DNA from 2 places in the Bacillus sp. T-10(2022) genome. Region 2 is predicted to be linked to the other one. Evidence: a T-box and tRNA genes for the amino acid it is inferred to sense, from the RefSeq annotation. Region 2 holds a T-box; the other holds one or more tRNA genes.
The links. A T-box is a leader RNA that pairs with one kind of tRNA and senses whether it is charged. The one in region 2 lies ahead of argS (arginine--tRNA ligase), so its partner is inferred to be a tRNA-Arg.

Region 1: it encodes a tRNA-Arg, which carries the amino acid that the T-box ahead of argS (arginine--tRNA ligase) is inferred to sense. The anticodon was not compared.

What each region holds. Positions count from the first base shown of each region.
Region 1 covers NZ_CP113518.1:5,015,434-5,021,696, forward strand. The annotation lists gene menD (2-succinyl-5-enolpyruvyl-6-hydroxy-3-cyclohexene-1-carboxylic-acid synthase) at 1-312, opposite strand, end outside; gene OSJ91_RS24775 (isochorismate synthase) at 305-1,714, opposite strand; gene OSJ91_RS24780 (1,4-dihydroxy-2-naphthoate polyprenyltransferase) at 2,014-2,934, shown strand; gene OSJ91_RS24785 (TraR/DksA C4-type zinc finger protein) at 3,080-3,829, shown strand; tRNA gene OSJ91_RS24790 (tRNA-Glu) at 3,870-3,941, opposite strand; tRNA gene OSJ91_RS24795 (tRNA-Ser) at 3,945-4,035, opposite strand; tRNA gene OSJ91_RS24800 (tRNA-Asn) at 4,037-4,111, opposite strand; tRNA gene OSJ91_RS24805 (tRNA-Ile) at 4,124-4,200, opposite strand; tRNA gene OSJ91_RS24810 (tRNA-Gly) at 4,206-4,279, opposite strand; tRNA gene OSJ91_RS24815 (tRNA-His) at 4,284-4,359, opposite strand; tRNA gene OSJ91_RS24820 (tRNA-Phe) at 4,372-4,447, opposite strand; tRNA gene OSJ91_RS24825 (tRNA-Asp) at 4,471-4,546, opposite strand; tRNA gene OSJ91_RS24830 (tRNA-Met) at 4,553-4,626, opposite strand; tRNA gene OSJ91_RS24835 (tRNA-Ser) at 4,728-4,820, opposite strand; tRNA gene OSJ91_RS24840 (tRNA-Ile) at 4,842-4,918, opposite strand; tRNA gene OSJ91_RS24845 (tRNA-Met) at 4,929-5,005, opposite strand; tRNA gene OSJ91_RS24850 (tRNA-Ala) at 5,034-5,109, opposite strand; tRNA gene OSJ91_RS24855 (tRNA-Pro) at 5,127-5,203, opposite strand; tRNA gene OSJ91_RS24860 (tRNA-Arg) at 5,215-5,291, opposite strand; tRNA gene OSJ91_RS24865 (tRNA-Leu) at 5,301-5,389, opposite strand; tRNA gene OSJ91_RS24870 (tRNA-Gly) at 5,402-5,476, opposite strand; tRNA gene OSJ91_RS24875 (tRNA-Leu) at 5,485-5,566, opposite strand; tRNA gene OSJ91_RS24880 (tRNA-Lys) at 5,575-5,650, opposite strand; tRNA gene OSJ91_RS24885 (tRNA-Thr) at 5,671-5,746, opposite strand; tRNA gene OSJ91_RS24890 (tRNA-Val) at 5,757-5,832, opposite strand; rRNA gene rrf (5S ribosomal RNA) at 5,844-5,959, opposite strand; rRNA gene OSJ91_RS24900 (23S ribosomal RNA) at 6,079-6,263, opposite strand, start outside.
Region 2 covers NZ_CP113518.1:986,242-992,504, forward strand. The annotation lists gene OSJ91_RS04820 (LysM peptidoglycan-binding domain-containing protein) at 1-1,200, opposite strand, end outside; gene OSJ91_RS04825 (DinB family protein) at 1,553-2,062, shown strand; gene desA (Delta(5) desaturase DesA) at 2,345-3,376, shown strand; gene OSJ91_RS04835 (response regulator) at 3,470-4,015, shown strand; T-box leader at 4,081-4,299, shown strand; gene argS (arginine--tRNA ligase) at 4,334-6,013, shown strand; gene OSJ91_RS04845 (SET domain-containing protein) at 6,065-6,263, opposite strand, start outside.

The sequences.
Region 1 (6,263 bases), 1.6 Mb from region 2:
GGTAAGTACAATAAGCGGCACTCTTGAATAGAAAGCCTCAATGACGGCTGGGTAATAGTTTGCAGCGGCTGTACCTGACGTACAAAGAAGTCCGACTGGTTCTTTTAGGGCCTTAGCCAAACCAAGGGCAAAAAAAGCAGCCGAACGCTCATCCACATTAATATGAATTTCAATATCAGGATGTTCCACCAGCAACAAAGCCAGGGGTGTGGATCGTGAACCAGGGCTCACCACCACATGCTTCACCTCATTTTGTGCCAGCTCATCGACGAATGAAGCAGCATAAGCTGTCAATGCATCTCGGTCATTCATTAAGATTTCCTCCTAAAGCACTTAACATCGGATTGAATTTAATCCCCGTTTCCCGGTATTCACTTTCGGGAGTCGAATCTTCCACTACTCCGCAACCGGCAAAGAGCGATGCCTCATTATTCTGTATTAGTGCAGAACGTATCCCAACAGCGAATTCCCCGTTTCCATACGTATCCACCCAGCCTAAGGGACCCGCATAAAAGCCACGTTCCAGACCTTCCATTTCCCGAATTCGGACAACGGCCTTTTCTTTGGGAAGTCCTCCCATAGCAGGTGTTGGGTGGAGATTCTCGACAAATTCAAAAATCGTGACACCTTCCTTTGATATACCCCGGACCGGTGTGTACAAATGCTGGATATGACGGTTTTTCATAAGTGTCGGTCGGGCCGGGACCACCACCTTTTCGCATACTGAATCAAAGGCATTGGATATCATCGAAACGACATATTGATGTTCTTGTAAATTCTTTTCGTCATGAAGCAATTCTTCACCAAGACAAACATCTTCCTGCTCATCTTTCCCTCGTCCCATCGATCCAGCAAGACAGGTAGAAAAAACTTCATTTCCCTGTTTCTTAATCAAACGTTCAGGGGTGGCACCGACAAAACAGTCACCACCAGCCTCCAAACTGAAAATATAACTCAACGGCTGCTCAGCAATCAATTGTTCAAGCACTTTCCCTGAATCGATGGAACGTTCAAAACCAAGTCGAAGCTCCCTTGCCAAAACGATTTTGTCGAGATCTGTCGTCTTGATTTCCTGAACAGCCTCTGCGACCGTCCGCTTCCATTCCTCAGGTTCGACTTCCCTCTGCATAACCAGGGAATTTGCACCCAATCCATTGCCATCCAAGCTTTCGAAAAGGAAAGCTTCCCGTTCATTTATCATATCTATGAAGAGTTTTTCTGAATCATCAGGCGAACAAAGTAAGTTGGTCGTTAAGTAAGCTTGTTTACCCACTATTGACAGCATGAAGGCAGGTATATAAAAAAGGTTGTCCCCGAACTGATTCCAAAGGAGCGTACTGTCAGTTTCATAATCAAAAGAAAAGCCCCCAAACAGTAAAGGACCTGTCGCTTCTACATCGGTCACTCCTGTTTTGACAGCATTATTCTGCAGTTTGATCCAGCTCTTTTCGACTTCTCTATAACGTTCGGCATTCGATGCCGCTTTGAGTTTCTTAACATTGCCTAAACCGGTGATGGTTATTTCCTTTGCAGGGTCCTCCCAGAAAAAGCGTTCACCCGCGTACCGTTCTCTTCCAGCTTGATAAAATGAAAGGGGGTTGTTGCATTTAATCTTCTTAATATGACTGAATAGAACTTGATCATTCAAGTCCTTCGCCTTTTGTATAGCTGAAGCCAGTCCCTGAAACTGTTCAGTTTCCTCTGAGATAGCCAAAAAAATCCCCCCAAATGTACATTTTAAAAGCTTTTTAACCTATTTAAAGATACACCTCACTTGAACCTCATGTCAATAAAACGCCCCTTTACCGAACGATTCTTTCCTGCTTTTTTCCTTATTATATGAATCTTAGCGAATGTAGAGAAATACCCTTGATTTTGGAAATGGATCATCCAGGAATTCCAATTATCACCCTTACCCATTTTTCCAGCTTTTATTAGGATAACCTTTTGTGCAACATTTCAATATTTGTTATAATTTCGAGAGAACCAATAATGATTTTGAGGAGAGAAATAATGCAAACAGAATACGACGGACTTCCCCTTAAACGGACCTGGAAGATTTGGTGGGAGTTAATTCGTCCACATACACTAACCGCAGCTTTTGTCCCAGTCTTACTTGGAACTGTGATTGCACTTTTGGAAGATGAAGTGAATTGGTTACTATTCGCTGCCATGATGATTGCCAGTATCCTGATTCAAGCTGCAACAAATTTATTCAATGAATACTATGATTTCAAGAGAGGCTTGGATACGGAGGAATCCGTAGGCATCGGTGGCGGGATCGTCCGTCATGGAATGACCCCCAAACTAATCATGAGCTTGGCCCTTGGAATGTATGCCATCGCCTTGATAATTGGAATCTATATCTGTGCCGCATCATCTTGGTGGCTTGCTGCCGTAGGACTGGTTTGCATGCTTGTCGGCTATCTTTATACAGGCGGTCCCCTGCCCATTTCATATACACCATTTGGGGAACTTTTTTCTGGATTATTCATGGGCTTTTTGATAATCTTGATCGCCTTTTTCATTCAAACCGGTGATGTTTCTTCAACAGCCATCTTAATTGCCATTCCAAGTGGGATTTTGGTCGGGCTTATCAACTTATCCAATAACCTACGTGACCATGATGGGGATAAGGCTCATGGGCGCAAAACGATGCCTGTAGTGATGGGCAGGAAAAACGCCCTGACATTCATGGCAATAATGTTCGCTTTCTCTTATCTATGGCTTGTTGGGCTCGTTCTTACCGGAAGCGTAACGGCCTGGATTCTTCTTGCCTTCCTAAGCATCCCGAAGGCCATGGCCGCAATCAAAGGCTTCGTAGGCAAAACGCAGCCGATCACGATGGTCCCTGCAATGAAAGCGACGGCCCAAACGAATACCTTCTTTGGTTTACTCATGGCCATTGGATTATTCATCAGCTATCTTATCTAATCTCCGAGGACTGAGCTCATCCGCTCAGTCCTTTTTCTATCTTCCGTTGCATATTGTTTTCCTATACTCCGATTCGGGTAATAGATAATACAACCATCCTACCAATATAAAATGAGATTTTGACTTTAGAAGGAGTGAATAGGATATGGCAACGAAACAACAAACGCAAAAATTAAAAAAGGAACTGCTTCAAGAAAAAAATGAGTTAAGTAGTAGAATTCAAAATGATGAACAATCCGTTCTGGATAAAAGCCAGACGGAATCCGTAGGGGAATTATCATCTTATGATAATCATCCTGCTGACCTAGGAACCGAATTATTCGAGATGGAACGGAATCAAGCACTCGATGAGCATGCACAATCAGAAATGGAGAAAATCGAGGAAGCATTAAAAGCAATGGAAGAAGGTTCGTATGGCCATTGTAAAACCTGCAATAGGGAAATCCCCATCGAGAGGCTTGAAGCGATCCCAAACACCCTCTACTGTGTCGAGCATGCCCCAAAAGGGCCTACTGCACAAGAGCGACCAGTGGAAGAGGAAATACTAATTCCATCCAAGGGTGATCATTTTGAAAATCGTCATGGAAATGAAATAGTGGATAAAGAAGATAGCTTTGGTGATGTCGCCAAATTCGGTACATCCGAAACGCCATCTGATTACACCGGCGATCATGACAATTATAATGATCTTTATAAAACCGAAGATGAAACGGATGGATTTCCAGAAGACTATGAAGGATTTGCAGCAAATGATATCGAAGGGAAAAATAGAGTGGATATACCAAACAAAAAGCAAAAGGAATATGAAGATACATTAGAAGAAGAAAATATCGATTCCCAGCTTGGAGACATTCCTTATAAACAAAAAGATAGTTATATCAATGAAAAGAAATGAAAAAAAGAAGCATACATGAATGTATGCTTCTTTTTTGTTATGACCCGTACGGGATTCGAACCCGTGTTACCGCCGTGAAAGGGCGGTGTCTTAACCGCTTGACCAACGGGCCAAATGGCGGAGAAGGAGGGATTTGAACCCTCGCGCCGCTCGCGCGACCTACACCCTTAGCAGGGGCGCCTCTTCAGCCTCTTGAGTACTTCCCCATGGCTCCGCAGGTAGGACTCGAACCTACGACCGTTCGGTTAACAGCCGAATGCTCTACCACTGAGCTACTGCGGAACAATATGAATATGGTGGGCCTAAATGGACTCGAACCATCGACCTCACGCTTATCAGGCGTGCGCTCTAACCAGCTGAGCTATAGGCCCATATTTGGAGCGGGTGAAGGGAATCGAACCCTCATCATCAGCTTGGAAGGCTGAGGTTTTACCACTAAACTACACCCGCGAAATGGGGCGACTGATGGGAATCGAACCCACGAATGCCTGAACCACAATCAGGTGCGTTAACCACTTCGCCACAACCGCCGTAATAAGATATGGTGGCTCAGGACGGAATCGAACCGCCGACACAAGGATTTTCAGTCCTTTGCTCTACCGACTGAGCTACTGAGCCACATTTGTATTAAATTTAAAAAATGGCGGTCCCGACGGGAATCGAACCCGCGATCTCCTGCGTGACAGGCAGGCATGTTAACCGCTACACCACGGGACCTAATAATTGCGGGGACAGGATTTGAACCTGCGACCTTCGGGTTATGAGCCCGACGAGCTACCGGACTGCTCCACCCCGCGACGGTAATAATGAAACGGTTTGCATCAAGTTTTCGTGTATATCGTTTTTTCGCTTCCTCTATGTAAGGTTGTTTAAAAACAACTTGCTGCTTTTAAAAAAATGGAGGAGGTAGAGGGATTCGAACCCCCGCGGGATTTGACTCCCCTGTCGGTTTTCAAGACCGATCCCTTCAGCCGAACTTGGGTATACCTCCACGGCTTTAAAAAAATGAATATGGTGGACCTTGTAGGACTCGAACCTACGACCGGACGGTTATGAGCCGTCTGCTCTAACCAGCTGAGCTAAAGGTCCTTATATTTATTGGTAGCGGCGGAGGGGATCGAACCCCCGACCTCACGGGTATGAACCGTACGCTCTAGCCAGCTGAGCTACACCGCCAATATAATATAAGTATCTGATTGAAAAATGGTGGAGCCTAGCGGGATCGAACCGCTGACCTCCTGCGTGCAAGGCAGGCGCTCTCCCAGCTGAGCTAAGGCCCCATTCATTAAAAATCACGTGGTCGGGAAGACAGGATTCGAACCTGCGACCCCTTGGTCCCAAACCAAGTGCTCTACCAAGCTGAGCTACTTCCCGCAATAAAAACATGGTGCGCCCGGCGGGAGTCGAACCTACAACCTTCTGATTCGTAGTCAGATGCTCTATCCAATTGAGCTACGGGCGCATATTATGATGGTGCCGAGGACCGGAATCGAACCGGTACGGTAGTCACCTACCGCAGGATTTTAAGTCCTGTGCGTCTGCCAGTTCCGCCACCCCGGCACATACGAAAAGTGGAGCGGAAGACGGGATTCGAACCCGCGACCCCAACCTTGGCAAGGTTGTATTCTACCACTGAACTACTTCCGCATGAAAGATGCGGGTGAAGGGACTTGAACCCCCACGCCTTGCGGCGCCAGATCCTAAGTCTGGTGCGTCTGCCAATTCCGCCACACCCGCATATAAAATGGTGAGCCATGAAGGATTCGAACCTTCGACCCTCTGATTAAAAGTCAGATGCTCTACCAACTGAGCTAATGGCTCGTGCTTGTACTATCTTAAAATGGTGCCGGCAAGAGGACTTGAACCCCCAACCTACTGATTACAAGTCAGTTGCTCTACCAGTTGAGCTACACCGGCAGGTGTAAAATGGTGGAGGATGACGGGATCGAACCGCCGACCCTCTGCTTGTAAGGCAGATGCTCTCCCAGCTGAGCTAATCCTCCATATAAAACCTGCTTGGCGACGTCCTACTCTCACAGGGGGAAACCCCCAACTACCATCGGCGCTGAAGAGCTTAACTGCCGTGTTCGGAATGGGAACGGGTGTGACCTCTTCGCTATCGTCACCAAACAATGTTAAAATTTTTTCAAGACATATATTATTATAACGTCTTTTTGAGAAAATGCAAGAAGAAATTTTCATTCCTTCAAAACTAGATAATAAGAAGGTATTTCATTTTTTAAAAAGCGTTGGTTAAGTCCTCGATCTATTAGTATCAGTCAGCTCCACATGTCACCATGCTTCCACCTCTGACCTATCAACCTGATCATCTTTCAGGGATCTTACTAGCTTGCGCCATGGGAAATCTCATCTTGAGGGGGGCTTCATGCTTAGATGCTTTCAGCACTTATCCCGTCCGCACGTAGCTACCCAG
Region 2 (6,263 bases):
TTCTCTCGTATAAAATGGTACAGCCAATATGATCTTATGAGCAGGTACTTCTTTCATTAAAAGCTTGGTTCCTTCTTTGATCCAAGGTAACGAGGAAACGGACCCGGCTACTGGGCTCCCTCCCCAATGCTCGTCATAACCCATTATGATTATATAGTCCGCTATTTTGCCAAGTGCTTTCCTATCTAGGCTTTTTGACCAATAAGGGTCGTCATTTTCTCGGGTGACATCCACAGACACTTTAATTCCATGCGGTTTTAGTGCCTTTTTTAGTTCGCCAATGAAAAGTACAAAGTCCTTCTTATTTTTGGGGTCGATGTTTTCGAAATCTACATTTATTCCATCACTTTTCGTTTTAACAAGTGAATCGCGTAAAGCTGAAACTAATTTCTGGCGTTTTTTGGTATTGCCTAGTACTGAATCAGTTAAAACAGGGTCAAATTTATTCCCGATAAGCTGCCAAACTTGTTTTCCTTGTTTATGGGCAGCTTGGATGTATTTTGTATCTACAGAAACGGAAACGTAATTACCGGTATCCGTCAGCGTATAAGAACGGGGAGATACTACATTCAAATTGGGGTGTTTAAGTTGCTGGGTATAGCTTTCTTTTGATCCATTATGCTTCCAGCCCATGACGATACGGTTTTGCGCCTTTTTTTGAAGCTGGGATTTCTTTATCCAGCCCTTTTTTCCGCCAAGCAATTGAACCTGGTAGTAATAATCCGGAACCTTCAATTTTTGGCCAACTTTAAGGGTAACCGTATGTAAGTTATTTAATTTCGTCAAATCACTTGTTGTTACCTTGTATTTATTAGAGATCTTCCACAATGTATCTCCTGATACAACCTTATGGATCTTATATTTCTGGGGGATCTTCAGGTTTTGGCCAACAGTTATTTCGGAAGAGGTTAATTTATTTACTTTTTGCAGCTCACTTACTGAAACACCATATTGATTTGCCACTTTCCATAATGTGTTTCCAGGCTTCACTTTATGAATGATAGGACCTGCGGAATCCCCAACGGAAGAAGAAATGACGGGAAACGCCTCGCCCTTTTTTAAGGTCTTTAATAGGGTAGAACCTAATTTAGGAGAACTAAAAACTTTTGTATTGTCCACTTTAACAGAACCTATGGATTGGTTTTTACTTGAAGAATGACCACTGATTGGAAAGAGACACATACAAAGAAGGCTTAACATAATAAAACATCCAAAGAATTTTTTCACAATTATTTTATTCCCCTTTGTAAAATTTAACTTTACTAGTTTACTATGGAGAATAGCTTTAAAATAGAGGTACATTGTGGAAAGGCATTTCTAACCTTCGTGTGGGTTGAATTAATCCGTTCGTGGGTCGAATTATTTCACTGAAGGACGAATTAATCCGTTCATGGGTCGAATTATTTCACTGAAGGACGAATTAATCCGTTCATGGGTCGAATTATTTCACTGAAGGACGAATTAATCCGTTCGTGGGTCGAATTATTTCACTGAAGGACGAATTATTCCGTATGAAGGACAATTGATTCGTAAGTAGAAGGGGAGAGTTAATATGTCACATTTTGCATTACAGTTTTATGGTTTTAACGTATGGGCAAATAATCAGATTTTCAACCGCTTAAAAGAGATTCCAAAGGATGTTTACCATCAAGAAGTTCAAAGTGTGTTTTCATCGATATCGAGTGTGATGGCCCATGTGTATCTTTCCGATCTGGGTTGGGTGGAGGTTTTTTCCGGTAAAAGCATGAACCATGCGTTGGAGCTGGCAGAACAACTGAAGGAACAAACAGAGTCAAAGGAATTGGAGGAAATGGAGGCCATGTTTTTTGAGTTGTCCGGGCGGTACAAATCGCTGCTTAGCCAAAAAGAAAATTTAGATAAGCCTCTTATAATTGAGAATCCAGCTGGCGGTCAAATGAAAACAAGTGTTGCCGAATTGGTTCCGCATGTCGTGAATCATGGAACATATCATCGCGGCAATATCACAGCCATGTTGCGCCAAATGGGATATGCCTCTACTTCGACGGATTATGGTCTTTATTTGTTTTTAAAAGGGGAGTAACTGGATTTCAATTGCTAACTGCCGGGACTGTTAGCCTGACATTGAAAAATTGGCAGTCCTGTTCTTAAAGTGAGGCCACCTGTCATTTTGAAGATAATGAAATCCTATAAATGTGAACAGGTTAACCGGTTTTTACTGGTTGACCTTTTTTACGTTTGCAGCTGGAAATGACTTGTACATGACATTTGTCATCTTCTAGTCATGACACCTGGTACTAATAATTTCAGGTTGATTTCTTTATACTATGTAATAACGACAAATAAAAGGAAGTGCAATTGAATAATGACCTTGCAAAATACGAAATCCTTGAAAAAACAAATTGCTCCTTTTGAACAATCAACGACAAAGCAAAGTATATGGCAGATCATCAATACCTTGGGGCCATTCATTATTTTATGGTACCTGGCATATATAAGTCTTTCCGTTTCTTATTGGTTAGCTTTAATACCAGCTGTGATTGCTGCTGGCTTCTTGACAAGAATATTCATCATTTTTCATGATTGTACGCATCATTCGTTTTTCAAAAGCCGCCGTGCGAATAGAATAGTCGGGACTATCATGGGTGTTTTGACTTTATTCCCGTTTGATCAATGGGGACATGAGCATTCGGTGCATCACGCAACAAGCGGTAATTTGGATAAGCGGGGTACAGGGGATATTTGGACCCTTACTGTCGATGAGTATTTGGCTGCACCGTTTAAACTTCGTTTTGCCTATCGTTTTTATCGCAATCCATTGGTTATGTTTGGTTTGGGACCAATTTATGTATTCCTTCTTAAAAATAGATTTAACCGTAAAGGTGCTAGAAAGAAGGAAAAAAATAATACGTATTTGACGAATGCATTAATCGTCGTTTTAGCGGCATTGCTTTGCCTTGCAGTAGGCTGGCAGTCGTTCCTTCTGGTACAAGGTTCCATTTTCATGATTTCTGGTTCAGTCGGCATTTGGCTGTTTTACGTCCAGCATACATTTGAGGACTCTTATTTTGAAGAAAATGAGGAGTGGGAATATGTATTGGCAGCAGTGGAAGGAAGTTCTTTTTATAAGCTTCCAAAACTGATGCAGTTCCTTACTGGTAATATCGGTTACCATCATGTTCACCATTTAAGTCCAAGGGTACCTAACTATAAATTGGAAATGGCGCACAATAATACGCAGCCTTTAGAGAACGTTCCAACGATTACTCTTGCGACAAGCTTGCGCTCACTCCGTTTCCGTTTATGGGATGAGGAATCCAAGAATTTTGTCGGTTTCAAAGATATAAAATATTTAACGAAAAAAAGTGTTCCCGCTCAAGTGAAATCTGAACTGTAACGTTCATGTATCATTCCAGACTCCCTTAATAATCCTCGGATTTGGGGGAGTCTTTGCTTCATATAAGGAACTCGATAAAGGAGAGAACTTAAAATGATTCGAATTGTCATTGCAGAGAATCAGCAAATGCTGTTAGAGGCAATAAGTTCTCTACTCAATCTTGAAGAAGATATAGAAATTGTCGGGCAAGCGGGTAATGGAGAAGAAGCGGTGGCTCTTGTACACCAATTACAGCCTGATGTGTGTATCATGGATATGGAGATGCCTGTAATGAGCGGACTTGAGGCAGCAGAAGCATTAAGGTCAATTGAATGTAAAGTGGTCATTTTAACGACATTCCGAAGGACTGGTTATTTTCAACTCGCAATAAAGGCTAATGTAAGTGGTTATTTATTGAAGGATAGCCCGGGTGAAGAGTTAGCTTGCTCGATTCGCAGCATAATGGATGGCAAGCGAATATATTCCCCAGATCTTATAGATGAGTCTTCCAGCAATAATGGCCGGGATATGGGAGTGTTAGGTTTGTTAGCCGATGGTCAATCAAAAATTGAGCCGTCTAATCAGCAAAGCGGCACAATTGGGACAGTAAGGAAATATTTTTCCACCATCAAGGATAAAATGAAGTTACCGGCAGGTTAGATTTGTTACTTAATTCTGTTGACACGTTTTTTTAAATTGTGTACGATGGATTAAATTATAATATTGAAAATTCTGTGATGAAGAGAGTAGTTCATTTTGAAATGGAAAGCGAGTTAGGGATGGTGGGAGCCTAATGCAGGACGGATGAATGAAGCGCACTTTGGAGAAATTTCTTGAACCGTTTAGTAGGGAATATCGGGGAGTCACCTCGTTAACAATGGAAAGTGGTCACAATTTGTGGCAACTAGAGTGGTACCACGGGAATTCATGCTCTCGTCTCTTATTTAGAGGCGGGGGCTTTTTTGTTTAGGAGGGAAAATGACGATGAATAAACCAATTGCAGAATTGATTTCAACTGCTTTGAACAATGAAATGCCAGCAAGTGAAATAGAAAAATTAATGGAAAAGCCAAAATTGATGGATTTAGGTGATGTTGCCTTTCCATGCTTTACTCTTGCGAAAAAATTCAAAAAGTCGCCTCAGGTGATTGCGTCTGAAATAGCCCAACAATTAAATAGCAAGTTGATCCAAGAAGTGAACGTTGTGGGTGGTTATCTGAATATCTTCGTCAATCAACAGCTGGTGACGGAAAACGTGCTGCAAACGGTATTAAGTGAAAAGGATCAGTATGGTTCGATGCAGCCTGTACAGGAAAATGTCGTGATTGATTATTCCTCCCCGAATATTGCCAAACCTTTTTCCATGGGGCACTTACGCTCAACGGTCATAGGGAATGCACTGGCTAACATCGCCGAAAAAAATGGCTACAATGCCGTGCGTATTAATCATTTAGGAGATTGGGGCACGCAATTCGGCAAGTTGATTGTCGCGTATAAGCTGTGGGGCGACAAAGAGGCGATCGAAGCTTCGCCGATTCAGGAATTATTGAAGATCTATGTGAAGTTCCATGATAGAGCCGAAAGTGATGAATCGTTGAATGAACAAGCACGCGCAAGCTTCAAGTCGCTTGAAGATGGGGACGAGGAAGCACTGGCATTGTGGAAATGGTTCAGGGATGCGTCTCTAAAAGAGTTTGAGACGATTTATGATTTATTGGGCATCCGTTTTGATTCCTATGCCGGCGAAGCGTTTTACAATGACAAAATGGATGCGGTTGTCGGGGAACTAAAAGAAAAAGGCTTACTTACCCTATCCGAAGGTGCCTATGTCGTGCAATTGGAAGATATGCCGCCATGTTTGATTACGAAAACGGATGGTGCGACACTTTATGCCACGCGTGATTTAGCTGCCGCCATGTATCGTAAAAAACAGTATGAGGCGAAGAAAACATTTTATGTTGTCGGAAACGAACAATCCTTGCACTTTAAACAACTCTTTAACGTCATTGAAAAAATGGGGTATGAATGGGCAAAGGATTTGCAGCACGTAGCATTTGGCATGATGTTAAAAGACGGTAAGAAAATGTCGACACGTAAAGGGAAAGTCGTGCTCCTTGCGGATGTATTGGCAGAGGCGATCGAAACTGCGAAGCGCAATATTGAAGAAAAAAATCAAGCGCTTGAACAGAAAGAACTGGTTGCAAGACAGGTCGGTGTCGGAGCGGTAATTTTTAATGATTTAAAAAATAACCGCATGAACGATATTGATTTTTCATTAGAGCAAATGATGAATTTTGAGGGAGAAACGGGTCCATATGTACAGTACACTTATGCGCGAATTTCCTCATTGCTTGAAAAAGGTGAATTTAACGAGCAGGCCATCACTTTTGACGCTTTAGGTGAATATGCGTGGCCAGTCATCCAGCTGCTGGAGCAATATCCGAGCATTGTCCAAAAATCGTTTGAACAAGCCGACCCATCACAAATCGCGAAATTCAGCTTGCATTTATCGCGTGCATTCAATAAGTATTATGCACATACAAAGATCCTAGTTGAAGATGAATGGAAACAAATGAAACTCTCATTCGCTTTTTCCGTAGCGATTGTATTGAAGGATGCGCTAAGTTTATTGGGAATTTCCGCGCCGAAAAAAATGTAAAGGTAAAAGAAAGAATCCATTTTGAACTTTCAAAATGGATTCTTTAAAATCTTATTCGATGACATCGAACCATAAGGGAGATTTATCATCAATTTCACCGTTGTAATTGATCGTGATTTCTTCGCCAGCCTTTATGTCTTTATATGCATAAAAGTCTATCGTTAAATCATCTAAATTATTATCATACGTCGCATTCGGAGTGTATGAATGATTGAATAGCGATCCATTTCCCAATGCAATGGCCGTTTCA